DNA from 3 places in the Rhodopseudomonas boonkerdii genome. Region 2 is predicted to be linked to each of the others. Evidence: predicted binding sites of a transcription regulator. Region 2 holds the regulator's gene; each other region holds the start of a gene.
What was found. Region 2 encodes PhoB, which activates phosphate uptake and scavenging genes when phosphate is short. Its sites were predicted from a motif close to TGTCATNNANCTGTCAT; they were not measured.
Positions count from the first base shown of each region.

Region 1: E0H22_RS00815 (DUF2794 domain-containing protein) is a predicted target of PhoB. The motif match lies at 7,928-7,944, and genes of this name have one in related genera.
Region 3: phnF (phosphonate metabolism transcriptional regulator PhnF) is a predicted target of PhoB. The motif match lies at 3,964-3,980, and genes of this name have one in related genera.

Region 1 is NZ_CP036537.1:170,252-180,384, forward strand. It holds gene E0H22_RS00775 (ComEA family DNA-binding protein) at 60-431, opposite strand; gene E0H22_RS00780 (DsbE family thiol:disulfide interchange protein) at 673-1,257, opposite strand; gene ccmD (heme exporter protein CcmD) at 1,254-1,436, opposite strand; gene E0H22_RS00790 (heme ABC transporter permease) at 1,433-2,170, opposite strand; gene ccmB (heme exporter protein CcmB) at 2,253-2,927, opposite strand; gene ccmA (heme ABC exporter ATP-binding protein CcmA) at 3,025-3,627, opposite strand; gene acnA (aconitate hydratase AcnA) at 3,855-6,572, shown strand; gene E0H22_RS00810 (DUF1223 domain-containing protein) at 6,805-7,575, shown strand; gene E0H22_RS00815 (DUF2794 domain-containing protein) at 7,955-8,314, shown strand; gene E0H22_RS00820 (GNAT family N-acetyltransferase) at 8,355-8,879, opposite strand; gene E0H22_RS00825 (Bax inhibitor-1/YccA family protein) at 8,963-9,748, opposite strand; gene E0H22_RS00830 (ABC transporter permease) at 10,045-10,133, opposite strand, start outside.
Region 2 is NZ_CP036537.1:641,107-651,239, reverse strand. It holds gene argF (ornithine carbamoyltransferase) at 1-510, opposite strand, end outside; gene E0H22_RS03030 (aspartate aminotransferase family protein) at 510-1,721, opposite strand; gene E0H22_RS03025 (GcrA family cell cycle regulator) at 2,185-2,691, shown strand; gene phoB (phosphate regulon transcriptional regulator PhoB) at 2,902-3,606, opposite strand; gene phoU (phosphate signaling complex protein PhoU) at 3,650-4,360, opposite strand; gene pstB (phosphate ABC transporter ATP-binding protein PstB) at 4,389-5,213, opposite strand; gene pstA (phosphate ABC transporter permease PstA) at 5,210-6,061, opposite strand; gene pstC (phosphate ABC transporter permease subunit PstC) at 6,063-7,061, opposite strand; gene pstS (phosphate ABC transporter substrate-binding protein PstS) at 7,215-8,225, opposite strand; gene E0H22_RS02990 (sensor histidine kinase) at 8,648-9,946, opposite strand; gene E0H22_RS02985 (lysylphosphatidylglycerol synthase domain-containing protein) at 10,014-10,133, opposite strand, start outside.
Region 3 is NZ_CP036537.1:1,312,736-1,322,868, forward strand. It holds gene ruvC (crossover junction endodeoxyribonuclease RuvC) at 1-427, shown strand, start outside; gene ruvA (Holliday junction branch migration protein RuvA) at 424-1,041, shown strand; gene ruvB (Holliday junction branch migration DNA helicase RuvB) at 1,121-2,167, shown strand; gene ybgC (tol-pal system-associated acyl-CoA thioesterase) at 2,171-2,626, shown strand; gene E0H22_RS06110 (nuclear transport factor 2 family protein) at 2,709-3,176, shown strand; gene phnF (phosphonate metabolism transcriptional regulator PhnF) at 3,177-3,911, opposite strand; gene phnG (phosphonate C-P lyase system protein PhnG) at 4,037-4,498, shown strand; gene phnH (phosphonate C-P lyase system protein PhnH) at 4,500-5,108, shown strand; gene E0H22_RS06130 (carbon-phosphorus lyase complex subunit) at 5,111-6,220, shown strand; gene E0H22_RS06135 (alpha-D-ribose 1-methylphosphonate 5-phosphate C-P-lyase PhnJ) at 6,217-7,101, shown strand; gene phnK (phosphonate C-P lyase system protein PhnK) at 7,094-7,894, shown strand; gene phnL (phosphonate C-P lyase system protein PhnL) at 7,902-8,600, shown strand; gene E0H22_RS06150 (alpha-D-ribose 1-methylphosphonate 5-triphosphate diphosphatase) at 8,611-9,765, shown strand; gene phnN (phosphonate metabolism protein/1,5-bisphosphokinase (PRPP-forming) PhnN) at 9,762-10,133, shown strand, end outside.

The DNA.
Region 1 (10,133 bases), 470 kb from region 2:
TCCGCACAGAAACAACGCACCGGCGCGGATGCGCCGATGCGTTGTGCTCATGAGAGCGCTCAGCTCTTCTGCTTCGCGACCACCTTGTCCTTGATGCCGTCATAGGTCTTTTCCGGCACGATCTTCTTCTGCACCAGTTCGTCCTTGCCCTTATACGGCCGGCCTTTGACGATGGCAGTCGCATAGGCCTTGCCGATGCCCGGCAGCGCTTCCAGTGCCTCGGGCGTTGCCGAGTTGATATCGACGAGATCGGTCTTTGCCGATGCCGCGCCTGTCGTGGCCGCGGGTGCGGCGGCCTTCGGCGCAGCGACGGGGGCCATCTTGCTGGCAGGTGTGGCTGGCTGCACCGTTTGCGCCATCGAAGGCGCAGTGGCGGCCAGTCCGAGCGAGAGAGCGACAGCGGTCAGTGTAGCAAGCTTGAAGTAACGCATCGGTTTGTCCCTCCAGGACAGTTAAGTAACAAACCGATTGAGATGTTCATTCATGGCGGAGCCATGGCGCCAAAATGAACCGCAGATAAAAGCTGAAATTTATTTTTAGTAGCTCAACTCCGCCCCTCATGGTGAGGAGGCGCGGAGCGCCGTCTCGAACCATGAGATGGCCTGGCTCCCGAGTCTGTAGCCATCCTTCGAGACGCGCGCTTTGCGCGCTCCTCAGGATGAGGGACGGAGACTAGCTACCAGCCTTCAGCGCCTTCTCGATTTCCGGCATCAGCACCTTGGCGAGATTGTCCTGATTGATACCACCGACGAGCTTGTAAACGACCTTGCCGTCGCGGCCGACGATGAAGGTTTCCGGTACGCCATAGACGCCCCATTCGATCGACGCGCGGCCATTGCCGTCGACGCCGACGATGCCGAATGGATTGCCGTAACGGCCGAGAAAGCGGCGGGCGTTGTCGGCATTGTCCTTGTAGTTGATACCGACCAGCTGCAGCCGCGTGTCCTTGCCGAGCTCGGTGAGGATCGGCGCCTCCTCATGGCACGGCACGCACCATGACGCCCAGACATTGACGAGGCTGACCTTGCCCATGAAGGCCGCAGGATCGAGACCGGGAACCGGCGCGCTGCTTTCATGAAGCCCCTGCAGCGCCGGCAATGCGGTTTGCGGCGCCGGTCGGCCGATGAGTGCCGACGGCAGCCGCTGCGGATCGACGCCGAGCCGAAACCAGAACAATGCGGCCAACGCGGCGAAGACCGCCAGCGGCAATGCCAGCACCCAGCGGCGCTTCGGGGCTGTGGTCGCGATCTCGCTCATTTCAGATCCGTAGCGCCACGGCCGGAGCGACGTGCGATGCCGGCCTCTTCGAGCGCATGCAGCTTCGCGCGGACGCGGCGATGATCGAGGGCGATCCAGGCGATGAGGATCAGCACAACGGCCGCGACCAGCGCGTAGGACGTCACGATAAACGAGGCGTAGGGGCCGAGCGACATCATGGCGGCGCCACCGGCTTCGAGGCTTGCAGCATCTGCAGCGCCCGCAGGCGGCGGCGCATGATCTCGTTACGCATGGCGGCGAGATGCAGCGTGACGAACAGCAGCGAGAATGCCACCGCCATGACGAGCAGTGGATAAAGATAGGACTTGTCGAGGGTCGAGCCGCCCATGCGGATCACCGAGGCGGGCTGGTGCAGCGTATTCCACCAGTCGACGGAGAACTTGATGATCGGGATATTGATGGCGCCGACCAGCGTCAGCACGGCGGCGGCGCGGGCCGCGCGCGAGGGATCTTCCACCGCGCGCCACAACGCGATCAGGCCGAGATACATCAGGAACAGGATCAGCACCGAGGTCAGCCGGGCGTCCCATTCCCAATAGGTGCCCCACATCGGCCGGCCCCACAGCGAACCCGTCACCAGTGCGAGAAACGTAAAGGCCGCGCCGATCGGCGCCGCCGCCTTGGCGGCGACATCGGCGAGCGGGTGGCGCCACACCAGCGTGCCCAGCGAGGCCACGCTCATCACGCCCCAGACAAACATCGCCAGCCAGGCATTCGGCACATGGATGAACATGATCTTGACCGTCGCGCCCTGCTGGTAGTCGTCCGGCGCCAGCACGGCCTGATAGAGGCCAATCACGAGCAGCGCGCCGGTGAGCATCGCAAGCCATGGCAGAATGCGGGTCGTGAGGGACAGGAACCGGGTCGGGTTGGCAAGTTCGGTCAGCGTCATGGCATTTCCACTAGTCGCGGCCGCGCCCGCGATCAATGCAACTTATTCTCATTCACCGCGGGTTGCCATGGATCGGCCTCGCTCAATCCATCCCATGCCGCAGGCTTGCCGCCGCGGCGAATGGTCCGATCACGAGACTCGCCAGCGAGATTGCGCACAGGATCGAGAACGGCGTTCCGAACGCCATCGTGCCCTGTTCGGCGATGGCCACATTCGATGCGGCAACGCCGAAGATCAACACCGGGATCGACAACGGCAGCACCAGTACGGCGAGCAGCAGGCCGCCCCGCTGCAGCGTCACCGCCAGCGCGGCGCCGATCATGCCGGTGAAGGTCAGCGCAGGGGTGCCGACCAGCAGCGTCAGCGCCACGGATAGCGTCGCAGTGGCGTCGAGATTGAGGAGCAGGCCGAGCACCGGCGTGGCGACGACAAGCGGGACGCCGGCGGCCAGCCAATGCGCAAGCGCCTTGGCGGCGCAGGTGAATTCCAGTGGCGTACGGCTCATCAGAATGAGATCGAGCGAACCGTCGTCGTGATCGGCCATGAACAGGCGATCCAGGGTGAGGAGGCTCGCCAGCAGCGCGCCGAGCCAGAGGATTGCAGGACCGAGCCGCATCAAAAGATTGAGATCAGGACCGATCGCGAAAGGCATCAGCACGACGACGGTGAGGAAGAACAGCACCCCGATCAGCGCGCCGCCACCGACGCGCAGCGCGATGCGGATGTCGCGGCGGGCGATGGCGAGCAGCGCGGTCATGAGAGGCGCTCCCGATGCCAGACGCTCGGTAGCTTCCTTCCCCCCCGCGGGGGGGCACAACTGGCCGAGCACGATTGCATCTTTGCTGCGATGGGACTCACGCCTCACCCCCGACACGCAATTCCCGCGCCGCGATCCCGAGCGGCGTATGGGTCGCCGCCACGATCAGGCCGCCGCCGGCCAGATGCGCCGTCATCAACCCTGCAAACACCTTCTGGCTGCCTGCATCCAGCGCCGAGGTCGGCTCGTCCAGCAACCAGATCGGGCGCTTGACCGTCAGCAGCCGGGCGATCGAAAGCCGACGCCGCTGGCCCGCGGACAGGACGCCCGCCGGCAGCTGAGCGGCGTGGCCGAGCCCCACCGCCTCCAGCGCAGCAGACGGCTCCGAGGCCGCGCCGCCCAGGAATTCGGCCCAGAAACCAAGGTTTTCCGCCACCGTCAGCGCCGGCTTCAGGGCGTCGCGATGACCGAGGTAGTGGGCCTGCTCGGCGACGCTCAGCTCGACGTCGCCGCCCGCCAGCGCAATCGTTCCGCCAGACGGCATAAGCAGCCCCGCAATCAGCCGCAGCAGGGACGTCTTGCCGGCGCCGTTGGGACCCACCACCGCCACCGCCTCGCCCGCCAATGCCTCGAAATCGAGGCCTGCAAACACCTCGCGGCCTGCGCGCACGCACCGCAATCCCTGGCCCGCCAGCCGCATCGTCACCCTTCCATAGCCCACTGATTTGGTTCAGAAGTCCCGCGGCGTTGTTGCACCATTTCGCAGGGCTGCAAACGATTGTCGCTGTGGCGGTGCCTCTAGAAAGATTCTATAAGCCCGGCATTGATGCAGCACACAATCGGCGCCCGCAAGCGAACGGCCACGCCGCCGATGGTGTTTCGGCACCCCGCCCGGGGTGTCTGTCAACTGGATTGGGACCCCTTCACATGACCTCGCTCGACAGTTTCAAGTGCCGCAAGACCCTCAAGGTCGGCACCAAAACATACGTCTATTACAGCCTGCCCCAGGCCGAAAAGAACGGCCTCACCGGCATCTCGAAACTGCCCTATTCGATGAAGGTCCTGCTCGAGAATCTGCTGCGCAACGAAGACGACCGCACCGTCAAGAAGGCGGACATCATCGCCTTCTCCAAATGGGCCAGGAAGCGCAAGCTCGAACACGAAATCTCGTTCCGCCCCGCCCGCGTGCTGATGCAGGACTTCACCGGCGTTCCGGCCGTGGTCGATCTGGCCGCGATGCGCAACGCAATGCAGGCACTGAAGGGCGACCCGAAGAAGATCAACCCGCTGGTCCCGGTCGATCTGGTCATCGACCACTCGGTGATCGTCAACTTCTTCGGTGACAACAAGGCGTTCGGCAAGAACGTCGCCGAAGAATACAAGCAGAACAAGGAACGCTACGAGTTCCTGAAGTGGGGCCAGAGCGCCTTCTCGAACTTCTCCGTGGTGCCGCCCGGCACCGGCATCTGCCACCAGGTCAATCTCGAATATCTCGCCCAGACCGTCTGGACCAAGAAGCAGAAGATGAAGGTCGGCCGCACCACCGGCACCTTCGAAGTCGCTTATCCGGACACGCTGGTCGGCACCGATTCGCACACCACGATGGTCAACGGCGTCGCCGTCCTCGGCTGGGGCGTCGGCGGCATCGAGGCGGAAGCTGCGATGCTCGGCCAGCCGCAATCGATGCTGCTGCCTGACGTGGTCGGCTTCAAGCTCTCGGGCCAGCTCAAGGAAGGCGTCACCGCCACCGACCTCGTGCTCACCGTCACCCAGATGCTGCGCAAGCTCGGCGTGGTCGGCAAGTTCGTTGAATTCTACGGCCCCGGCCTCGACTATCTCTCTGTCGCCGACAAGGCGACCATCGCCAACATGGCCCCGGAATATGGCGCGACCTGCGGCTTCTTCCCGGTCGACAGCGAAACCGTCGACTTCCTCAAGACCACCGGCCGCAAGGCTGCGCGCGTCGCGCTCGTCGAAGCCTATGCCAAGGCGCAGGGCCTGTATCGCACCGCCAAGTCGCCGGATCCGGTGTTCACCGAAACGCTGAAGCTCGATCTCGGTGACGTGGTGCCGTCGATGGCCGGTCCGAAGCGTCCGGAAGGCCGCGTCGCGCTGCCTGCCATTGCGGAAGGCTTCGCAACCGCGCTGGCCGGCGAATACAAGAAGAGCAACGCCACCGAACGCTTCAAGGTCGAAGGCAAGAACTTCGATCTCGGCCATGGCGATGTCGTCATTGCCGCCATCACCTCCTGCACCAACACCTCGAATCCGAGCGTGTTGGTGGCCGCCGGCCTGCTCGCCCGCAATGCCGTCGCCAAGGGCCTGAAGGCCAAACCGTGGGTGAAGACCTCGCTGGCGCCGGGCTCGCAAGTCGTCGCCGAATATCTCGCCAATTCGGGCCTGCAGCTCGATCTCGACAAGGTCGGCTTCAACCTGGTCGGCTTCGGCTGCACCACCTGTATCGGCAATTCCGGCCCGCTTCCGGAAGAGATCTCGAAGTCGATCAACGAGAACGGCATCGTCGCCGCCGCCGTGCTCTCGGGCAACCGTAACTTTGAAGGCCGCGTCTCGCCCGACGTGCAGGCGAACTATCTCGCCTCGCCGCCGCTGGTCGTCGCCCATGCCCTCGCCGGCACCGTGACCAAGAACCTCGCGGTAGAGCCGATCGGCGAAGGCAAGGATGGCAAGCCGGTCTATCTGAAGGACATCTGGCCGACCGCGCAGGAAGTGAATGCCTTCATCAAGAAGTACGTCACCTCGACGATCTTCAAGAAGAAGTACGCCAACGTGTTCGACGGCGACAAGAACTGGCAGAAGATCAAGACGGTGGAGAGCGAGACCTACAAGTGGAACATGAGCTCCACTTACGTGCAGAACCCGCCCTACTTCGAAGGCATGAAGAAGGAGCCCGCGCCAACCACCGATATCGTCGGCGCACGCATCCTGGCTCTGTTCGGCGACAAGATCACCACCGACCACATCTCGCCGGCCGGTTCGATCAAGCTCACCTCGCCCGCCGGCAAGTATCTGTCGGAGCATCAGGTGCGTCCCGCCGACTTCAACCAGTACGGCACGCGCCGCGGCAACCATGAAGTGATGATGCGCGGCACCTTCGCCAATATCCGCATCAAGAACTTCATGATGCAGGGCGCCGACGGCAACGTGCCGGAAGGCGGCATGACCAAGCACTGGCCCGACGGCGAAGCGATGTCGATCTACGATGCCGCGATGAAGTATCAGGCCGAGCAGGTGCCGCTGGTGATCTTCGGCGGCGCCGAGTACGGCAACGGCTCGTCGCGCGACTGGGCGGCCAAGGGAACGCGCCTGCTCGGCGTTCGCGCCGTGATCACGGAGAGCTTCGAGCGCATCCACCGCTCGAACCTTGTCGGCATGGGCGTGTTGCCGCTCACCTTCGAGAATGGCTCGTCCTGGAAGAAGCTCGGCCTTAAGGGCGACGAAAAGGTCACCATCCAGGGCCTCGTCGGCGATCTCAAGCCGCGCCAGCAGCTGATCGCCGAAATCACCTCGCCCGATGGCTCGGTGCACAAGGAGCCCCTGCTCTGTCGCATCGATACGCTCGACGAGCTGGAATACTATCGTAACGGCGGCATCCTGCACTATGTGCTGCGTCAGCTCGCCGCGTAACCCGCAGCGGCTGTGACGTCGTGCCTCACCTCGAAGTGAGTGGCTAGTGATTGGAAGGCGGCCTAAGAAGGGCCGCCTTCTGCATTTGGCATGATCCCGAAAAATGGATTCGGTTTCGGATCAGATCATGCTCCGGCGTGATCGGCGGCACGATTGTTTTGATATCCATCGAGCGACACCTGTCCGGTTCGCCTGTATCTGGTTTGTCCAACTTCGAACGCGACACGTCTTGATGAAATCTCTCCGTGACACACCTCGATGGACTGGCGCTCTCGGAGCCTGCATCGCCGTCATGTTCGGTCACAACGCGTTCGCCGCAGGCACACAGACGCAGCCGCGCGCCGTCGTCGAGCTGTTCACCTCGCAAGGGTGCTCATCCTGCCCGCCGGCGGACCGGATCATTGGCGATCTTGCCCGGGATCCCTCGGTGATCGCGCTGAGCATGCCGGTCGATTACTGGGACTATCTCGGCTGGAAGGACACGCTGGCCGATTCGCGCTTCAGCGCGCGCCAGAAGGCCTACTCTCAGATGCGCGGCGATCGCGACATCTATACGCCGCAGGCGGTCGTCAACGGCGCGACGCAGGTCATCGGCAGCGACGCGGCAAAAATCAAGGATGCCATCGGCGCCACCAAGCAGAGGACGTCGGTGATGACGGTGCCGGTGTCGATCTCCGTATCCGGCAAGCATGTGAACGTCACCGTCGCCGCGTCCACCGAAGCATCCAACTACAACCACGGCGAGGTATGGATCTGTTCGGTGTCGAGGTCGGTACCGATTACGGTCGGCCGCGGCGAGAATCGCGGACGCGAACTCACTTACTACAATGTGGTTCGCAACTGGCTGAAGGTGGGCGACTGGAACGGCAGCGCCGCCAGCTGGACGGTGCCGCTGGAGAATGTGTCGCGCGACGGCGTCGATGCGGCGGTCGTCTATGTGCAGGACGGCTCGCGCGACAGGCCGGGCCCCATGCGCGGCGCAGCGTTTACCTCGCTGCAATAAATCCCGCTGGCAAAAATCCCTCATTGTCGTTGAGCGCGGTCGCTCGACGTGCACAGCCGGACCGACCGGATGGCCCCCCAAAAAAGAAAAGGACCAACTTACGTTGGCCCAGTGGGGATTTATCTACTCTCTGCGCAGGGCCCGATCCCGTCGACCACGGGGGGCTGGGGGCTGAGGAATCCGAGACCGAAAGAACCGGACCCGACGCAGTGTCTCTTTGTAGAAAGTCACAAGGGCGTCCGATGGGCCAAAATTGGGCGGCAATAAGATTCGCCTAACGTTCCCGTGACGGGAGGTTTCTACTGCCCGCTTCACGGCCCGGCCCTTGCGGCGAATGACAGATGGCGCAATCATGTAGGTGATGTGACAGGAGGCGCCGATGCACATGATTCCGGGAGACAATGACCCCGTCGCGAATCGCACGACGACAGGCCCGGCGCCCGCGCCTGTCGTCAGCTTCAACCGCATCGAGCTCAGCCGAATCCTCAATCTCTACGGACGCATGGTCGCCGACGGCGAGTGGCGGGACTACGCGATCGATTTTCTGCGCGACCGCGCCGTGTTTTCGGTATTCCGCCGCTCCTCGGAAATGCCGATCTACCGGATCGAGAAGGATCCGAAACTGACACGCAAACAGGGCATGTACAGCGTGATCTCCGCCACCGGCATGATCCTCCGCCGCGGGCATGAACTTGACCGGGTGCTGCTGGTGATCGATCGCAAGCTGGCTGTGGTGTGATCTCTGGGGCCATCGCCGGCGCGTAGCGACCGCGGAAGTGTTAGGGCAGCGTCCCGCTGCCGTCGCCCAGTGCGCGTTGCATCGCTACGGTGTCGAGCCAGCGGCCGAATTTGAAGCCGACATCCGGGTGGGTGCCGATCATCTGGAAGCCGGCATTGCCGTGGACGGCGATCGAGCCGGCATTGGCGCTGTCGCCGATCACCGCGATCATCTGCCGAAAGCCTTTTGCCTCGCAAGCCTCGATCAGCGCCGCGAGCAGCTTGCCGCCGATGCCGCGGCGCTGCGCCGCCGGGGCGAGATAGATCGAATCCTCGACCGTGAAGCGGTAGGCGACACGCGGCCGGTAGGGACCGGCATAGGCGTAACCCAGCACCTGATCGCCATCGGTTCCCACGAAATAGGGAAAGCCGCCATTCGCCAGCGTCTCGAAGCGCCTTGTCATCTCGGCGAGATCCGGCGGATCGATCTCGAAGGTCGCGGTGCCGTGAAGAACCGCGTCTTCGTAGATGGCAGTGATGGCGGGAAGGTCAGCGGCAGTCGCCGCGCGGATGCTGATCTCGGTCATGGTGGAACCGTAAGTCTGCCCCGGACAAAAGAAAAGCCCCGGCTTTTGGCCGGGGCTTCGATCGTTTCCGCGACGCGCGGAACTTACTCTCTCTGTCCGAGCAACTGCAGCAGCAGCGTGAACAGGTTGATGAAGTTCAGGTACAGCGACAGCGCGCCGGTGATGGCCGCACGTTCTGCGATATCACCACCCTGCGAGGCGTAGCCGTAGATGTAATCGTTCTTCAGGCGCTGGGTGTCGTAGGCAGTGAGGCCTGCGAAGATCAGCACGCCGACCACCGAGACGACGAACTGCAGCATCGACGACGCCACGAAGATGTTCACGATGCTCGCGATGATGATGCCGAACAGGCCCATCAGCAGGAACGAGCCCATGCCCGTCATGTCACGCTTGGTGGTGTAGCCATAGAGGCTCAGCGCACCGAACGAGGCCGCCGTGATGAAGAACACACGCACGATCGAGGTGTGGGTGTACACCAGGAAGATCGACGACAGCGACACGCCCATCAGCGCCGCGAACACCCAGAACAGGAGCTGCGCGGTGGCCGGCTTCAACCGGTTGATGCCGAAGGAGATGGCGAACACCATCACCAGCGGGGCGGCGATGAAAACCCACTTCAGCGGGCTGGCGAACATGTAATAGCCGAACGCCGACAGGTGGGTCGAACCGACCCGGGCGACGGCGTTGGAGGCGTCGGTGACGGCGCCCATATACACGCCCAAAGCGGCGAAGCCGGTAATGGCCAGGCCGATGGTCATGTAGTTGTAGATGCGCAGCATGTAGGAGCGCAGGCCTGCATCGACCGCGGCGGTGTCACGCGTGGCGGCACGGCCGAAGGGAGAGGCGTAGTTACGGTCTAGATCCGACATGGTCGAAACCTCGATAAGTTGTCCAGGCGCCCGCAAAGGGTGTGCGTCGCTGGTTCGAATTGTATCCCAGATTCAACGCCGTTCGGGATGAAAATCTCGACACAAACGCTGAAGGCCTGACCCAAAGGGTATGTGGTAAACTAACACATTCGCTGCAAGCTTCCACGCGTGGCGGAATGTCGCTCCGCAACAGATCTGCGCGAAACCGGGTCAACCGTCTCGTCGCGAGCGTCGGTCGATTCTCCATGGTTTGGACCGAATCGCGCACTGCAGTGACCGCATGATACCGAAACGGGTCACAAATTCCGCAATACGGTGGCAGGCTTCCGGGTCAGGGCTACCAACGTACCCAGCAGACCGAGGCCCACTGTGACAATAAGCGCCG
Region 2 (10,133 bases):
GGACATCAGCACATTGTTGTCGTCGCCGACCCAGGCCACAGTACGGCCCTTGATGGAACCGCGATGCTCCTCGTAGGTCATCACATCGGCCATCACCTGGCACGGATGCGAGAAACGCGTCAGGCCGTTGATGACGGGCACGGTGGCGTTGTTCGCCAGCTCCATCAACGCGTCATGATTGAGGATGCGGATCATGATGATGTCGACGAAGCGCGACAGCACGCGCGCCGTGTCGGCAATCGTCTCGCCGCGGCCGAGCTGCATTTCGGCACCGGTGAGCATGACGACTTCGCCGCCGAGTTGACGCATGCCGACCTCGAAAGACACACGCGTGCGCGTCGAGGGCTTTTCAAAGATCATCGCGAGCGTCTTGTTCTTCAGCGGGCGATCGGGATCTGCACCATTGCTCTTCAACCTCGCCTTCATGGCACCGGCTGCGTTGAGAATGTTGCGGAGTTCGTTGGCCGGGACAGCCGTGAGATCGAGGAAGTGCCGTGGAGTCGTGCTCATCACACGGCTCCCTTTGCGAGCACGACGCAGGCCTGCTCCAGGCGCTGCACGGCTTCGTCGATATCGGACTCGGTCACGATCAGCGGCGGCAGGAAGCGCACGACATTGTCGCCCGCGCCCACGGTGAGCAGCTTGGCATCGCGCAGCGCACCGACGAGGTCAGCAGCAGGCACCACGGCCTTGAGGCCGACCAGCATGCCTTCGCCGCGCACTTCTGACAGCACAGTAGGATAACGATCCACCACGCCGGCGAGTTTCTGTTTCAGCAACAGCGCCATCTTCGTCACCTGATCGAAGAAACCGGGCTTCAGCATCACATCGAGCACGGAGTTCGCCGCCGCGACGGCGAGCGGATTGCCGCCGAAGGTGGAGCCATGCGAGCCCGGCGCCATGCCTTCAGCCGCAGCGGCGGTGACAAGGCAAGCACCTATCGGGAAACCGCCACCGAGTGCTTTGGCCAGCGACATCACATCCGGCGTCACGCCAAGACGCTGGTAGGCGAACAGCGTGCCGGTGCGGCCCATGCCGGTCTGCACCTCGTCGAAGATCAAAAGGATGCCATTCTTGTCGCACAGCTCGCGCAGCGCCTTGAAGAACACATTGGACGCAGCCCGCACGCCGCCTTCGCCCTGCAGCGGCTCGATGAGGATGCCGGCGGTCTCCGGACCGATCACCGCCTTCACCGCATCGAGATCGCCAAGCGGCACCTGGTCGAAGCCTTCCAGCGGTTTCCCGTAGCCTTCGAGATACTTGGCGGCGCCGGTCGCGGCGAGCGTGCCGAGCGTGCGGCCGTGGAACGCGCCTTCAAAGGTGATGATGCGCGTGCGCTCGGGATGCCCCTTGGAGAAATGATAGTGCCGCGTCACTTTCAACGCGCACTCCATCGCTTCCGCACCCGAATTGGCGAAGAACACGAAATCAGCGAACGAATTTTCGCAAAGCCGCGCGGCGAGGCGCTCACCATCCGGGCTCTTGAACAGGTTCGACATGTGCCACAATTTGGTGGCCTGCTCCTGCAGCGCTGCGACCATATGCGGATGCGCGTGACCGAGCGAATTGACCGCAACACCGCTGGTAAAATCGAGATAGCGCTCGCCGGTCGTCGAGATCAGCCAGGCCCCCTCACCGCGCTCGAACGCCACATCTGCGCGCGCGAAGACAGGCAGAAGGTGAGCCTGAGAAATTTGCGAGGATGGTGCGTTGCTGGTCATAACGGTTCCGATCAATCAGCCTGTGGCCCCCACCGATGTCGGGCACTATCGATGACAACAGTGCGACACGGGGCAGCGGACCCTCAAAACGAAACGTGCCGCCCTTCTCGGGCGGCACGCGCGCGATATTCTATGGGGGCCACCCGGGGTGTCAACCGCGCATAGTGGCTTTCAAGCCACCCCGGGGCGCACAAAAAGCCGCTTTTTCTGCTTGGTTGACACAAAGCATGTGGATGTGACTCGGCCGACTCTTGCGCGTGAGTCGCGGCATCATGTAGTTTTTGGCTTGTCGGATACGACATCTCGTGCGGCAGTAGACCCTTATACACTATCGGTACGGCGTAAGGCCGGAAGCAGTCATGCATCCGGTGAGCGCTAAGGGATTCTGACAGCGAGGTTTTTGACGATTTCAAGTCGCAGCGTCGGAGCCGATCCGGCCCGACGCCTACGAAGGGATTTGGCGATGACGGTAATCACTTGGACCGACGATCGCGTCGAACAGCTGAAGAAACTCTGGGAGGGCGGCCTTTCCGCCAGCCAGATTGCAGCGGAACTCGGTAACGTCACCCGTAACGCCGTGATCGGCAAGGTGCATCGGCTCGGCCTGTCCGGCCGCGCCAAGAGCCCTTCGTCCGCCGCGCCGCGCCCGCGCAAGCCGCGACCGGCCCAAATGGTGCGAATGCCGCGCCCCGTGGCCCGTGGCAACACTGCGCTGGCGCACAACTACGACGTCGAGATGGAGCCGGATCCGATCGCGGTCGACAATGTGATCCCGATCAGCCAACGCCTGCAGCTCGTCGAACTCAGCGACGCCACCTGCCACTGGCCGGTCGGCGATCCGGCCAGTTCCGATTTCTATTTCTGCGGCGGCAAGGCCGTGGCGGGCGCTCCTTACTGCGCGCACCATTCGCGCATCGCCTATCAGCCGGCAGCGGATCGCCGTCGCACTGCACCGAAGCCGCCGCGGTAAGCGAAAGAGTAATGAGCTAACAAAAATGCCCGGCGACGAGCCGGGCATTTTTCGTATTTTGCTATCGGGAAGAGCCATCATCTCCGCCCTCATAGTGAGGAGGCGCGCAGCGCCGTCTCGAACCATGAGTTGTGGGCGTTCCGTATCCATCCTTCGAGACGCGGCCTACGGCCGCTCCTCTGGATGAGGGCGAACCGTATGGAAGCAGAGTTACTCCGCCGCCTTGTCGAAACGATCATCGAGCGCATAGCCGGCGCCGCGAACGGTGCGGATCGGATCGGGCTCGCCGGCCGGATTGAGCAGCTTGCGCAGACGACCGATGTGAACGTCGACCGTGCGCTCATCGATATAGATGTCGCGGCCCCAGACACTGTCGAGCAGCTGTTCGCGGCTGAACACGCGGCCGGGATGCTCGAGGAAGAACTCAAGCAGCCGATATTCGGTCGGACCAAGATCGATCGGACGCGACGCACGGACGACCCGGCGCTTGTCGCGGTCGAGTTCGATATCGCCGAAGGCAAGTACGGTGGCAAGACGTTCCGGTGCCGCACGACGCAAGAGACCCTTCACACGGGCCAGCAACTCCGGGACGGAGAATGGCTTGACGATGTAATCGTCCGCGCCGGTGGCGAGGCCACGAACGCGCTCGCTCTCCTCACCGCGGGCGGTGAGCATGATGATCGGCAGCGCCTTGGTTTCCGGCCGCGCCCGCAAGCGACGGCAGAGTTCGATGCCGGACAACCCCGGCAGCATCCAGTCGAGGACCACGAGGTCCGGTACGCGCTCTTTCAAGCGGGTGTCGGCATCGTCGCCGCGGGCAACCGTCTCGACATCGTAACCTTCGGCGTCGAGATTGTAGCGCAGCAGTGTGGTCAGAGCTTCCTCGTCTTCCACTACCAGAATGCGCGCGTTCATATGGCTCGTTCCTATCTTTCGTTCAGGGACGTCGCGGCGAGCCTCAGCTCGCCGGTGTCGCAAAGTTGGTCATGTCGCCCTTCGGACGCTTGTCGACCATCTGCTGACCTTCGATCATGTAGAATACGGTCTCGGCGATATTGGTCGCGTGATCGCCAATCCGTTCGATGTTCTTGGCGCAGAACATCAGATGGATGCAGAACGAAATGTTGCGCGGATCTTCCATCATGTAAGTGAGAAGCTCGCGGAATAGCGACGTACAGATCGCGTCGATTTCCTCATCGCCCTTCCATACGCTCATCGCTGCCGGCAGGTCATGCGCGGCATAGGCGTCAAGCACCGCCTTGACCTGGGTATTCACCAGATCGGTCATATGCTCGAGGCCGCGGATCAGCTTCAGCGGGTGGAAATCGCTATCCAGCGCATTGACACGCTTGCCGATATTCTTGCTGAGATCGCCGATGCGCTCGAGATCCGTGGCAACGCGAAGCGCGCCGACGATCTCGCGCAGGTCCACCGCCATCGGCTGACGCTTGGCGATGGTGAGAACGGCACGCTCTTCGATCATCCGTTGCAGCTGGTCGATTTCCGCGTCGGTCGCCACCACGCGCGCGCCCAGGGCTACGTCACGGCGGATCAGGGCGTCGACGGATTCGACGATTTGACGCTCGGCGAGGCCTCCCATCTCGGCGACGAGACGGGTCAGTTCTTGAAGATCGTCGTCGAAGGCCTTAGTCGTATGTTCAAAAGCCATAGCTCAATCCTCTCGCGAGTTGATCGCGTCAGCCGAAACGGCCGGTGATGTAATCCTGAGTGCGGCGGTCGCTCGGCGAGGTGAAGATCTTGTTGGTCTGATCGAATTCGACCAGCTCACCGAGATACATGAAGGCGGTGGTGTCGGAGACGCGCGCCGCCTGCTGCATGTTATGGGTCACAATGGCGATCGTGTACTGATCCTTGAGTTCGTCGATCAGTTCTTCGACCTTGGCGGTCGAGATCGGATCGAGCGCCGAGCAAGGTTCGTCGAACAGGATCACTTCCGGACGCACCGCGATGGTGCGCGCGATGCACAGACGCTGCTGCTGGCCGCCCGACAGGCTGAGGCCCGAGGCGTTCAGCTTGTCCTTGACCTCGTTCCAGAGCGCACCGCCACGCAGCGCCTTCTCGACGCGTACATCCATCTCCGCCTTGGAAATCTTCTCATACAGGCGGATACCGAAGGCGATGTTTTCATAGATCGTCATCGGGAACGGGGTCGGCTTCTGGAACACCATGCCGATACGGGCGCGCAGCAGGTTGAGATCGAGCTTCGGATCCAGAATGTTCTGGCTGTCCAGCATGACCTGGCCTTCCGCGCGCTGCCCCGGATAGAGGTCATACATGCGGTTGAAAATGCGCAACAACGTGGACTTGCCGCAGCCCGACGGCCCGATGAAGGCGGTGACGCGGTTGGTGGCGAGATTCAGGTTGATCTTCTTCAGGGCGTGGTGTTCGCCGTAGTAGAAATTCAGATCGCGCACGCTGACCTTGGGACGCGCATCGGTCTGCGGCATGAGCGACGGCATCGAGACGCCGGGATTGCCGGCGGAAAGAGAGAGATCACTCATTTTGCTTTCCTCTCGGCGCCGAGAATGCGCGCGCCAATGTTCAGGGCAAGGACGGTCAGGGTGATGATCAGCGCACCGCTCCAGGCGAGCTGCTTCCAGTATTCGTAGGGGCTCTGGACGAAGTTGTTGATGGTCACCGGCAGGTTGGCCATCGTGCGTGAGAGATCCAGGCTGAAGAACTGGTTGCTCAAGGCAGTGAACAGCAGCGGCGCGGTTTCACCAGCGACGCGGGCAGTCGCCAGCAGCACGCCGGTGATAAGGCCGGCACGTGCCGCACGATAGGCGATCCGCTTGATCACCAGCGAGCGCGGCAGCCCAAGCGCCGAAGCCGCTTCGCGCAGCGGGTTGGGCACGAGACCGAGCATGTCCTCGGTGGTGCGGACCACGACCGGGATCACGATCACGGCAAGCGCCAGCGCGCCTGCGATGGCCGAGAAACCCCGCATCGGCACCACCACCGCGCCATAGATGAACAGGCCGATGATGATCGAGGGCGCCGACAGCAACACGTCGTTGATGAAACGGATCACCGAGGTGAGCTTGTCGTGCTTGCCATATTCCGCGAGGTAGGTACCAGCGAACAGACCAAGCGGCGCACCGATGCCGACGCCGATCACGGTCATGATGACCGAACCGACGATCGCGTTGAGCAGGCCGCCCTCGGTCGAACCGGGAGGCGGCGTGTTCTGGGTGAAGATCTGGACGCTGAGGCCCGCGATACCATTATAGAAAAGCGTGAACAGAATCAGAGCCAGCCAGGTAACGCCGAACACAGCGGCACCCAGGCAGAGAATGCGAACGATCTTGTCGTTGCGACGCCGCGAAACGTAAATCGGATTGAGGCTCATGTTACTTACCAGCCTTCTTTTCGAGGCGCAGCAGCATCAGCCGAGCAGCTGAGAGCACCAGGAAGGTGAGGATGAACAGCAGCAGGCCGAGCAGGATCAAGCCGGACTGATGCAAGCCATCGGATTCCGCGAATTCCGAGGCGATGGCCGCGGAGATCGTCGTGCCGGGACCGAACAACGAGCCGGTGATACGGAACGAGTTACCGATGATGAAGGTCACCGCCATTGTCTCACCGAGTGCACGGCCGAGCGCCAGCATGACGCCACCGATCACGCCGACGCGGGTATAGGGGATGACGACATTGCGGACGACTTCCCAGGTGGTGCAGCCGACGCCGTAAGCCGCCTCCTTCAGCACCGGCGGCACCGTCTTGAATACATCGACCGAGATCGAGGTAATGAAGGGCAGCACCATGATGGCAAGGATCAGCGAAGCATTGAACAGCGAGAGATAGGACGGCGGACCGGCGAAGATAGTGCCAAGCACTGGTACGCCTTCGAAGGTCGCGATCATGAAGGGCTGAAAATGATTGGCCAGGAACGGGCCAAGCACGAAGAAGCCCCACATGCCGTAAATGATCGAGGGAATGCCGGCGAGCAGTTCGACGGCCATGCCGATCGGGCGACGCAGCCACTGCGGGCACAATTCGGTAAGGAAGATAGCGATGCCGATGCCGACCGGGATGGCGATCGCCATGGCGATCACCGAGGTGACAAGCGTACCGTAGATCGGGCCGAGCGCGCCGAGCACTGGCGGATCTGCGGACGGCGCCCAGCGCTGCGTGAACAGAAAGGAAAAGCCGAACTCCTTGAGCGCCGGCCATGCGCCGGCAATCAACGACAGGATGATACCGCCGAGAATGAACAGAACCGAGAGCGCTGAAATGCGCGTCAGCCAATAGAAAACCTGGTCGCCGGTCTTGAATGCATTGAGCGCCTTGGCGCGATCATACGGTCCAGCGGCGTCCATCGAAGAGCTCTGTACGGCCATATCTGCCACGCCCAGTCCCCTAAGTTACTACCTGATACCCGAAACATGACACCCTGAATGGGCCTGCCAGGGCGCGAAGTCCGATCAAGAAAAGAGACGAAATAAATCAATTGGAAAGAAGCGGAGGAGAGATGCCCCTCTCCTCCGCCGAAGAGCCACAGCTTAGCTCTTGATGTCCGAAGACCAGGTCTTCTCGATCAGCTTGACGACCGAGTCCGGCATCGGGATGTAATCGAGTTCTTCGGCGGCCTTGCCGCCCTTCTCGAACGACCACTTAAAGAACTTCAGCGCTTCAGCCGACGCCGCCTTGTCGGTCGGGGTCTTGTGCATGAGAATGAAGGTCGCAGCGGTGATCGGCCACGAAGCATCGCCCGGCTGATCGGTCAGGATCACGTAGTAACCTGGAGCCTTGGCCCAGTCAGCATTGGAAGCAGCAGCCTGGAAGGCGGCGACGGTCGGCTGCACCGGCTTGCCAGCCTTGTTGATCAGACCGGCATAGGTCAGCTTGTTCTGCTTGGCATAGGCGTATTCGACGTAACCGATGGCGTTCTTGGTCTGGCCAACGTTGCCGGCAACGCCTTCGTTGCCCTTGGCGCCAACGCCGACCGGCCATTCGACCGCGGTGCCGGTGCCGACCTTGGACTTCCAGTCAGCCGAAGCCTTCGAGAGATAGTCCGTGAAGTTGAAGGTGGTGCCCGAACCGTCCGAACGACGAACGACGGTGATATCGGCCGAGGGCAGCTTCAGCTTCGAATTCAGCTTGGCGATCGCGGCATCGTCCCACTTCTTGATCTTGCCGAGATAAATGTCGGCGAGAACTTCGCCAGAGAGAACGAGTTCACCCGACTTGATACCTTCGAGGTTCACGACCGGAACGATCGCGCCCATCACCATCGGCCACTGAACCAGGCCGTCCTTCTCGAGCTGCTCAGCCTTGAGCGGCGCGTCGGTAGCGCCGAAGGTCACGGTCTTGGCCTGGATTTGCTTGATGCCGGCGCCCGAACCGATTGACTGATAATTCAGACCGTTGCCGGTTTCTTTCTTATAGGCGTCGGCCCACTTCGAATAGACCGGGAACGGAAAGGTCGCGCCGGCACCAGTGATGTCGGCGGCGAAGGCCGAGGTCGAGGCGGCCACGAGGCCCGCAGCGACGATCGCTTTGAGGAATTTCATGGGTATCTCCAATTTGCCGTGAGCGATGCACAGATGCGCCCGATTGCGCTCACTCCGCCCATGTAGGTGCGGTCGGTTGACCTTTTATGATAGTTGGATGACAGTTGGATGACTACGACAAGCCATTGATAATATTAACGTTCGTCGGATTTTTATACCGCCGTCCGCATTAGAAACGAGGTTTTTGCGCCCGATCATGACAAAGCTTGCGCGCGGCAACAGACCGGGCTTCAACGGTTAACAATATGTTTCCATGGGAAGAATCCGGTATTCCTGAGAACGACGCTCAGGGCACGCGAACATGGCATGGTGACGCCATGTCGCATGGGCTAGGGCCGCGAAAATCGGCGTAAAAAGGCACGCAGATTTCCCCTTCCAGCCAACATAAAGCACAGGCGGAGAGCCGTGCTGCAGCGAGACCGTCAGGCGTCTGGATTCACCGGCTTCGCTTCCGGAAGCGCCGCGGTGAACGTCGCTCCATTCTTCGGCACACTCTCGATCAGCAGGCGACCGCGGTGACGATTCAGGATGTGCTTTACGAGGGACAGGCCGAGCCCGGTGCCGCCCTGGGCGCGGCTGTCGCCGACATCCACCCGGTAGAAGCGCTCGGTCAGTCGGGGAAGATGCTCCGGCGCAATGCCAGGACCGAAATCACGCACCGCAATGCGGACTTCGGAAGCGCCGTCGGTGGTCGAGGCATGCGCCAGGGTGACCTCCACGCGACCGCCGGACGCGCCATATTTCAGGGCGTTTTCGATCAGGTTCTCGAACAGCCGCAGCAATTCTTCGCGATCGCCGGCGACCGTCACCGGGCCCTCGGGCAGATGCATCTCGATCTTCACGCCGCGCTCGGTGGCCATCAACTCCAGACTGTCACCGACCTGACGAATGATCGGCAGGATGTCTATCAGTGTGTCGGGGCGGACATGGGCAGAGAGTTCGACGCGCGAGAGCGACAGCAGATCGTCGATCAGGCGCGCCATCCGGGTGGCCTGGGTGTGCATGATGCCCAGGAAGCGCTCGCGGGCCCGCGGGTCATCCTTGGCAGGGCCCTGCAGCGTATCGATAAAGCCGGACAGCGCAGCCAGCGGCGTCCGCAGTTCATGACTGGCATTGGCGACGAAATCGGCGCGCATTTCCTCGACGCGGCGGATCGGCGTCTGATCGTGAAAGGTCATCAGCATGCAGGTATCGCTGCCGCCGAAGGCGGTGGGGACAGACACCGGCGTGATCACGAGATCCATCCAGCGGTCGACGGGCACATGATCGACATAGGAGGTGCGGCGCGGCTCGGTATTGGCGATCGCCTCGCGCAGCGCGCTGATGATTTCCGGCGAGCGTAGCGCGAATTGCGCCAGCTCGCCCTTGCGCAGCGCCGGCGCCAACTGGGCGGCGGCGGCGTTGAGATGTATCACGCGGCCAGCACGATCGAGCAGCACGGCAGGGTCCGGAATGCCGCCAACCACCGCACGTACCGCGGGCTGTTCGACCGGATTGATCAGCGCCTCATCGCGCTTCATGTCGCTGTCATGCAGGCGCCAGGGCACCAGCGCAGCTCCGGCGATGCAAGCAAAGACGATTCCGGCGCGCAGCGGCGTCAACTCGCCAAAGAACACCAGGGCGGCAAGCGCCAGCGCTGCAACCAGCAGGATGATCGCAGCGTGCCGCAACCGGTCCGGCCAGGGGGAAAACATCGATGGAGGGGAAGCTTCGATGGCCATCTGGGCAATATCTCTTTCAGCAGCGCCTCGTTTGGCAGCGTCATCCGACTGCAGGCGCTCGCTCATGTCAGGTGGTCGAACCGCCATGATCATTCAACGTTCGACCGACAGCTGACGGAGCTTCGGCTGCGACCGGCTGCAGCTTTTTTGATCGCGCACCGACAATAAGCTCACGAAACGTCAGGAG
Region 3 (10,133 bases), 670 kb from region 2:
GCTCACTTATATCGCCTGCGGATCGGTGGAGCCCGAGGAAGGCCTGCCGCTGGCAAATCGCCTGCTTGGCATTCACGAAGGTCTGACAAAAGTGCTCAACCAATTCCAGCCGACCGAGGCTGCGGTGGAGCAGACATTCGTCAACAAGGACGGCGCGGCCACGCTGAAGCTCGGCCAGGCGCGCGGCATCGCCATGATGTCGCCGGCGATGTTCGGCATCGAGGTGGCCGAATACATGCCGAACCTCGTCAAGAAGACCGTGGTCGGCGCCGGCCATGCCGACAAGAACCAGATTCAGGTGATGCTGAAGATCCTGTTGCCGAAAGCCGAGTTCAAACGTGCCGACGCCGCCGATGCGCTGGCGATCGCCATCACCCACGCGCATCACCGCGCCAGCGCCATGCTGCGAAAGGCGGTGCTGGCGTGATCGGAAAACTAAAAGGTCTCATCGATTCCTATGGTGAGGATTATGTGATCCTCGACGTGCAGGGCGTGGGCTATCAGGTGCATTGCTCCGCGCGCACGCTGCAGGCGCTGCCGCAGGCTGGCGGAGCAGCTGTGCTCTCCATCGAGACCTATGTGCGGGAAGACCAAATCAAGCTGTTCGGCTTCCGCTCCGACATCGAGCGGGAATGGTTTCGCCTGCTGCAGACCGTGCAGGGCGTCGGTGCCCGTGTCGCACTCGCAGTCCTCTCGACACTGCCGCCGGCCGAGCTCGCCAATGCCATCGCGCTACGCGACAAGGCAGCCGTCGCGCGCACGCCGGGTGTCGGCCCGAAGGTCGCCGAACGCATCGTGTCTGAACTGAAGGACAAGGCGCCGGCTTTCGCGTCGGTCGATCCCGTCGTCGCACAACTCGCCGGCGCCGTCGCCGATGAAAACGCGCCGCGCGCCGTCAGCGATGCCATCTCCGCGCTCGTCAATCTCGGTTACGGCCAGCCGCAGGCGGCTGCCGCGGTCGCATCGGCATCGCGCAGCGCCGGTGAGAATGCCGAGACGGCGATGCTCATTCGTTTGGGTCTGAAGGAACTCGCGAAGTGACGGAGCGTAGCGAAGTCATTCCGGAAACCGCTGCGCGGCAGCGGTTATCCGGAATCTGTCGGTGTGCTAGGCTGTCCGCATGAATACGCCACCCAATCGCCTGATGACACCGGAGCGGCGCTCCGACGATGTCGGCGACACCGCCCTTCGCCCGCAGGCACTGTCCGATTTCGTCGGACAGGCACAGGCGCGTGCCAATCTGCAGATCTTCATCGACGCCGCCCGCAAGCGCGGCGAGGCGCTCGATCACACGCTATTCGTCGGCCCGCCCGGTCTCGGCAAGACCACGCTGGCGCAGATCGTCGCCCGCGAGCTCGGCGTCGGTTTTCGCGCGACGTCGGGGCCCGTCATTGCCAAGGCCGGCGACCTCGCCGCGTTGCTCACCAATCTCGAAGAACGCGACGTGCTGTTCATCGACGAAATCCATCGCCTCAGCCCGAATGTCGAGGAAGTGCTCTATCCCGCGATGGAGGATTTCCAGCTCGATCTCATCATCGGTGAAGGCCCGGCCGCGCGTTCGGTGAAGATCGAGCTGGCGAAATTCACCTTGGTTGGCGCCACCACGCGCGCGGGTCTTCTCACCAATCCGCTGCGCGACCGTTTCGGCATTCCGCTGCGGCTGAATTTCTACACCATCGACGAACTGGAAAAGATCGTCACCCGTGGCGCCCGCGTGCTGCAGATCGGCATGACGCCCGAAGGGGCCAACGAGATCGCGCGTCGTGCCCGCGGCACGCCGCGCATCGCCGGCCGCCTGCTTCGCCGCGTCCGCGATTTCGCCTCCGCGGCCGATGCCGCCGCCATCGATCGCAAGATCGCCGACCATGCCCTGAGCGCGCTCGAAGTCGATAGTGCCGGCCTTGATGCCATGGACCGCCGCTATCTCACCGCCATCGCCATGAATTATGGCGGTGGCCCCGTCGGCGTCGAAACCATGGCCGCCGCGCTGTCCGAACCGCGCGACGCCATCGAGGACATCATCGAGCCTTATCTGATCCAGTGCGGTTACCTCCAGCGCACCCCGCGCGGACGCCTGCTGACCTCGCACGCGTTCAAGCATCTCGGATTGGCGGAGCCGAAGCGCGATGTCGGGCAGATCGGGCTGTTTGGCGGGGAGGAGGATTGAACGATGAACGCAGTTTCCAATCCGCTCGACGGCATTATCGCCGATGGCATCCACCGCATGCCGGTGCGGGTCTATTACGAGGACACCGACTTCTCGGGCATCGTCTATCACGCCAATTACCTGCGTTTCATGGAGCGCGGGCGGACCAACTATCTACGGCTGCTCGGCGCCGATCAGCATGCATTGTTCGCTGAAGCTGAGAACGAGGCGCCGGGTTTTGCCTTCGTCGTCCGCGCGATGCAGCTCGATTTCCTCAAGCCGTCGAAGATGGACGATCTGCTCGACGTGCTGACGCGCCCGCTCGACGTGAAGGGCGCCTCGATCACGCTGCATCAGGAAGTGCGCCGCGGCGATGAGCTGCTGCTGGAAGCCAGGGTAAAGGTCGCTTTCGTCTCCGGCGGCCGCGCGCGGCCGATCCCGAAGGCGCTGCGAACAGCCATGAAGGCCGATCAGCTTTAGCGATCGGGCGATAGGCGAGACGCCATCGACTCTTTAAAATTCGGGACTACACTTCGGTTAAAAATCGAAACCGAGGTGTCTCATGTCCCGTCCACCATTCCCGCCATTCACCCGCGAGACCGCCGCCCAGAAGGCTCGCATGGCCGAGGATGCCTGGAATTCGCGCGATCCGGTCAGGGTATCGCTAGCCTATACCGAGGACTCTACCTGGCGCAATCGTGGCGAGTTTTTCCAGGGCCGTCCGGCGATCGTCGAATTCCTCACCCGCAAATGGGCGAAGGAACACGACTATCGCCTGATCAAGGATCTCTGGGCCTTCGATAATAATCGCATCGCCGTGCGCTTTCAGTACGAATGGCACGACGACAACGGCACCTGGCATCGCTCCTATGGCAACGAGCAGTGGGAATTCGACGAAGCCGGCCTGATGCGCCGCCGCGAGGCAAGCATCAACGATGTCGTGATCGCGGAGAAGGATCGTCGCTTCCTGTGGCCCGCGCCGGGCCCGCGGCCAGCGGATGTCCAAGGCCTTGGCGCCGATCCGTTCTGATTACAGCGGGCTGTTGTCGATGACGAATTCCACGCGCTCCGCCACGAAGCGGGAATGCGTGAAGTGCAGCGGCGTGCCATCGGCGTCGACATCGAGAGAATCGACGACCAGGATGGGACGTCCCAGCGCGACACCGAGACGTGTGGCATCGGTCGCGTCGATGATCCCCGCGGTGACGCGGGTCGAGGCTCGGCGATAGTCCTTGATGTCGTAATGCGCCAGCGCCTTCGTCATCGAACGCACGCGCTCATAGACCTTGCCGAAATCGGGGAAACGCTCCGCTGACAGCCAGTTGGTGCCGACGCAGATCGGCGTCTTGTCGGCGAGGCGCAGTGCTTCCAGGCGAATCAGCGGTGCGCCGGTCTTCAGGCCGAGTTGCCGGGCCAGTTCCCGTGTCGCTACGTCGTCCGAGGCGCCAATCAGCTGGCCCGCGGGCTCGCGGCCGCCGGCACGGGCGTTTTCCGAAAAGCGCGTGCGCGACCGCAGTGGATAAGCGAGCTTCGGTGCCTCTACATAGGTGCCGCTGCCGCGCTCGGCGCGCACCAGTCCGCGTTCGGCCAGCGTTGCCAGTGCACGGCGTACGGTGTGGCGATTGACACGATAGGTGTCGGCCAGCTCGGTTTCGCCAGGCAGTTTTTCGCCGGCTGGAAAACGGCCATCGGCGATACCGCGCTCGATGCCATCGGCCACATGCCGCCACAAGGCGACGCCGGTCGGCTTGTCTTGAATGGTCACAAATCAGTCCCTGAATGTCCGTCGCATCAGCGATAGCGAAAAATCATGTCGCTGTCACGAAACGGTCATTGCCTCCTTCTATGAAGTTGTCTAGTAAACCATACAACTTGTCGAGCGATGGTGACATGATGCAAACCCCTTCAAGCGACCTGCAGGCGCGGCGCCAAGAGGCAATGGGCGTACTTGGGCATTCTCCAACGGCGGACATCGCTCGGCGTTTCGCCGATGTCGCCGTGCCCGATCACGAACAGTTGCGAACTCCGGAAAACGGTTTGGTGATGCTGCGCGGCCGTATTGGGGGCGACGGTGCGCCATTCAATCTCGGCGAGGCGACGGTATCGCGCGCCGCGGTGCGCCTCAGCTCGGGCGAAGTCGGTTTCGGCTACACGCTCGGTCGCGATGGCACCAAGGCGCAGCTGATCGCGCTATGCGATGCGCTGATCCAGACATCTCAATTCGCCAGCGCCGTAGAGGCGAAGGTCCTTGCTCCGCTGCGTATGCGCGTCGTCGCGGAGCGCAAGCGCAGGGCTGAAGAAACCGCGGCCACCAAGGTGGATTTCTACACGCTCGTGCGCGGGGAGAGCTGACATGACAACAGTTGCAGAAATGCCGGCCGGCTTCGCCGACAAGGTTCTCGCCGCGCAGTCCACCTTTCGTACGGTGATGGATGCCATGGCGCGTCCTGGCAGCGTCCAGCTCGTTCGCGCGGTGTCTGGCGTGCCGGCACCGATGATGCGCGGGGCGGCAGCAATCGCGCTGACATTGTTCGATCAGGACACGCCGGTCTGGCTCGATGGGAAACTGGCAGCATCGGAAGACGTGGCGAAGTGGATCAAGTTTCATACCAGTGCGCCTGTAATTGCGGACTCCGCTGCATCCAGCTTCGCGGTGATCGCCGATCCCATCAATCTACCCGCCTTCGATCGTTTCGCGCTCGGTTCTGGCGAGTATCCGGATCGCTCGACTACCATCATTCTGCAGGCCGTGAGCCTGAGTGTCGGTCCGGCCTATGAGCTGAGTGGGCCTGGTATCGATGGCGCGACAATACTGCGTGCTGCGATTGGTGTGCCCGATCTGGTTGAGCGTCTCGCCGCGAATGCAAAGCTATTTCCGCGCGGCATCGATCTGTTGCTCGTCTCCGGCGAGTCCATTGTCGCCTTGCCGCGCACCACGCGTATCAGGATGCGGGAGGGCTGAATATGTATGTTGCTGTCAAGGGTGGCGAACGCGCCATCGAAAATGCCCATCGCTTGCTGGCGCATGAGCGCCGTGGCGATCGCAGTGTGCCGGAAGTCTCGCTGGATCAGATCTCCAATCAGCTCGGTCTTGCGGTCGACCGCGTGATGACCGAAGGCTCGCTCTACGATCGCGAGCTGGCTGCGCTCGCCATCAAGCAGGCGCGCGGGGACATGATCGAGGCTATTTTCCTGCTGCGTGCCTTTCGCGCGACGCTGCCGCGCTTCGGCTCGAGTGAGCCCGTCGATACGTCGAAGATGCAGGTGCGCCGCCGTGTGTCCTCGACCTTCAAGGACATGCCGGGTGGGCAGGTGCTCGGCCCGACCTTCGACTATACGCATCGTCTGCTCGATTCCGCGCTGATGGGCGAGGGATCGCCGGACCTTCCGAATGTCGTGGCCGATGCGGAGCCGGGTATTATGCCACGCGTCACGGACATTCTCGGCCGCGACGGTCTGATCGAGCAATCACCTCCCGAAGATCCGGAACAGCCCGTCGGTGATCTCACGCGCGATTCGCTCAGCTTTCCGGCCGACCGCGATCTGCGCCTCCAGAACCTCGCCCGTGGCGACGAGGGTTACTTGCTCGCGCTCGGTTACTCGACGCAGCGCGGCTATGGCCGCAACCATCCCTTCGCCGGCGAAATCCGCCTCGGTGAAGTCGAGGTCGAATTCGTGGCTGAGGATGTTGGCTTTGCGGTGCCTCTGGGGTCGATCACGTTGACCGAGTGTCAAATGGTCAATCAGTTCAAGGGCTCCGACACCGAGGCGCCGTGCTTTACCCGCGGCTATGGTCTGGCCTTCGGTCAGTGCGAACGCAAGGTGATGTCGATGGCGCTCGTGGATCGCGCGCTGCGTGCGCGTGAACTTGGCGAGGAAATCAAGGCGCCGGCGCAGGACGAGGAATTCGTGCTGTCGCATTCCGACAATGTGCAGTCCACCGGCTTCGTCGAACACCTCAAGCTGCCGCATTACGTGGACTTCCAATCCGAGCTCGGTCTGCTGCGCAAGCTGCGCAGGGAGTTCGCCGAGGCCAATGAAGCGCCAGAGCCCATGCAGGAGGCTGCGGAATGAACGCGCCGTCTTACAATTTCGCCTATCTCGACGAACAGACCAAACGGATGATCCGTCGCGCGATTCTGAAAGCGATCGCGATCCCCGGCTATCAGGTGCCGTTTGCGTCCCGCGAAATGCCGATGCCTTACGGCTGGGGCACGGGCGGCGTGCAGGTCACCGCGTCCATTCTCGGACCGGATGATCAGCTCAAGGTCATCGACCAGGGCTCGGACGATACGACGAACGCGATCTCGATCCGCAAATTCTTCGAGAAAACAGCGGGTGTTGCAGTTACTACGAGCACGCAGGACGCGACGGTGATCCAGACGCGCCATCGTATTCCGGAAGCAAAACTCGGCGCGCAACAGGTGCTGGTTTATCAGGTACCAATTCCCGAGCCGCTGCGTTTTCTGGAGCCGCGCGAGACCGAGACGCGGCGCATGCACGCGCTCGGCGAATATGGCTTGATCCATGTGAAGCTCTATGAAGACATCGCCCGCTTCGGTCACATCGCCACGGCCTATGCCTATCCGGTCAAGGTCAATGCACGCTATGTGATGGACCCGTCGCCGACGCCGAAATTCGACAATCCCAAGATGGACAATTGTCCGGCCTTGCAATTGTTCGGTGCCGGCCGCGAGAAGCGCATCTATGCGATCCCGCCTTACACCAAGGTGCAGTCGCTGGACTTCGAGGATCATCCGTTCGAGCCCTACAAGCACAAGGCTTGCTGCGCGCTCTGCAACGCAGAGGATTCCTATCTCGACGAGGTTGTCACCGACGACCAGGGCAGCCGCATGTTCGTCTGCTCCGATACCGACTACTGCGAGACGCGGCAGGCGCAAGGCCATCGTGGGGTTGAAAACGCCGCTCCTTATGCGGAGAACCGTCATGCTTGATCGCACCACGACATTGCAGGACGACGCGCCGTTGCTGATCGCTGAAGGGCTCGGCAAGACCTATGGCAAGCTGCAGGCCTGCCGCGACGTTTCCTTCAAGCTCTATCCCGGCGAAGTTCTCGCCATTGTCGGCGAAAGCGGCTCGGGCAAATCGACCCTGCTGCAGCTTCTCTCGGCGCAGCTCGCGCCGAACACCGGCCGCGTGTCCTATCGCATGCGCGACGGCGTTACGCGCGATCTCGCTGCGATGGGCGAGGCCGAGCGCCGCCTGCTGTTCCGTACCGATTGGGGCTTCGTTCATCAGGACCCCGCGATGGGCCTGCGCATGGCGGTTTCTGCCGGCGCCAATGTCGGCGAACGCCTCATGGCTGTCGGCCATAATCACTATGGCAAGATCCGCGAGACCGCGACGACCTGGCTCGAACGCGTCGAGATTTCGGCCGAGCGTATCGACGACGCGCCGCGGACCTATTCCGGCGGCATGCGGCAGCGCCTGCAGATCGCGCGCAATCTCGTCACCGAGCCGCGCCTTGTCTTCATGGATGAGCCGACTGGTGGTCTCGATGTTTCCGTCCAGGCTCGCCTGCTGGATATGATGCGCTCGCTGGTCGGCGAGCTCGGCCTCTCGGCCATCGTCGTCACGCACGATCTCGCTGTCGCGCGGCTATTGTCGCATCGCGTGATGGTGATGCAAGGCGGCCGGGTGATCGAGACCGGTCTCACCGATCAGGTGCTCGACGATCCCCGCGAGCCTTATACCCAGCTGCTTGTTTCTTCGATCCTGCCGGCGTGAGGACACCATGACTGCGATGATCGAACTCCGAAATGCCGAGAAGACCTTCGTGATGCACCTCCAGGGCGGTGTGCGGCTGCCGGTGATGCATGGTGTAAGTTTTGATGTGAATGCCGGCGAGTGTGTCGTGCTGTCTGGTCCGTCAGGCGCGGGCAAGTCATCGATCCTGAAAATGATCTTCGGCAATTATCGCTGCGATGGCGGCGCCATCACCGTGCGGCATCTCGGTACATGGGTGGATATCGCCAGCGCCGAGCCACGCCAGATCCTCAGCGTTCGCCGCGATACCATCGGCTATGTCAGTCAGTTCCTGCGAGCCGTGCCGCGTGTGGCCGCGATCGACGTGGTTGCCGAGCCGCTGCTCAATGCCGGCATCAACCGCGAGGAGGCGCATGCGCGCGCGGGTAGCCTTCTGAAGCGTCTGAATATCGGCGAGCGTCTGTGGTGGCTGCCGCCATCGACGTTCTCCGGCGGCGAACAGCAGCGCGTCAATATCGCGCGCGGCTTCATCTCGGACCTGCCGATCCTGTTGCTGGACGAGCCGACGGCCTCGCTGGATGCAGTCAATCGTGCTGTGGTGGTCGATCTCGTCGCTGAGAAAAAACGTGCCGGTGTGGCCATGGTGGCCATTGTCCATGACGACGAAGTGCGGCATCTGATCGCGGACCGGCTGATCGACGTCACGTCCTTCGCCGCTGCCGCCTGAGAGGGAGACCATGAGCGCTTCATCGACTGAAATTGTCATCGGCAACGCCAAGCTCGTTCTGGCTGATCGTGTCATCGACAAGGGCTGGGTTGCTTTTGCGGATGGCCGCGTCGCCGAATTCGGCGAAGGCGATGCGCCCCGCGGTGCTGAAGATGCGCGCGGCGATCTGGTGATGCCGGGTCTGGTTGAGCTGCATACCGATCACCTCGAGGCGCATTTCATGCCACGCCCAAAGGTGTTCTGGGATCCGATCTCCGCTGTGGTTTCCTATGACGGCCAGCTTGCCACGTCGGGTATCACCACGGTGCTCGACTCCGTGCGGGTCGGTTGCGAGGATTCGAGCCAGGGCATCGATAGTTATGCCGAGCTGCTGGTCGATTCCATCGCCAATGCCGGCAAGGCCGACCTGCTGCGGGTCGAACATTTCCTGCATCTGCGCTGTGAGATCCCGATGCCTTCCGTTGTCACGGAAGCCAAGGCGCTGCTCGGCAAGACCGAGGTGCGGCTGATGTCTCTGATGGATCACACGCCGGGTCAGCGTCAGTTCCGCGACGAGGAGAAGCTGCGCACCTATTATCGCGGCAAGAGCGGCAAGACCGACGCCGAACTCGATTTGCTGTTCGCCAACAGGCTCGCTTGCCAGCAGCAATATGCGGCCGGCAATACGCGTGCGATCGTGGCGCTGGCCCATGCCAACAACATCCCGCTGGCAAGTCATGACGACACCACGGACGGCAATGTCAGTGAGGCGGTCGCGGACAAAGTGTCGGTGGCAGAGTTCCCGACCACTTTCGAAGCGGCGCATGGCCTGCACAAGGCCGGCATCGGCATTTTGATGGGCGCACCGAATGTGGTTCGCAACGGCTCGCATTCCGGCAATATCGCCGCCATCGATCTCGCCCGCGAAGGCATGCTCGATATCCTGTCGTCGGATTACGTGCCGTCGAGCCTCTTGATGGGGGCGCTGCAGCTTGCGACGAAGGTGCCGGCCATCGATCTCGCCAGCGCCGTTCGCACGGTCACCAAGCGGCCGGCGGAAGCGGTCGGCCTGACGGATCGCGGTGAAATCGCGGTAGGCAAGCGGGCGGATGTCATTCGTGTCCATGTCGCCCATGATGTGCCGGTCGTGCGCAGCGTGTGGCGGGAAGGGCGGCGCGTGGCATGACGGGTCTCGCAGCGGCCCCCGACGCAGCGGCGAAGATCGGACCCGGCCGGCTGGTGCTGGTCGTAGGCCCATCCGGTGCCGGCAAGGATACGCTGCTGGGTCTGGCACAGGCCGCACTGGCCGACGATGAGAATGTCGTGTTCGTTCGTCGTGTGGTGACGCGCGAGGCGTCTGCCTACGAGAATAACGAGCAGGTGACGCCGGAAGCCTTTCACGCCGCGAAGGCGGATGGCGCCTTCGCCGTCGATTGGGAAGCCCACGGCCTCTGCTACGCACTGCCTCGAACGATCGACGACGATCTCAGGGCCGGGCGCAATGTGGTTGCCAATGTCTCGCGCACGGCTATCCCGGCATTGCGTGCGGCCTAT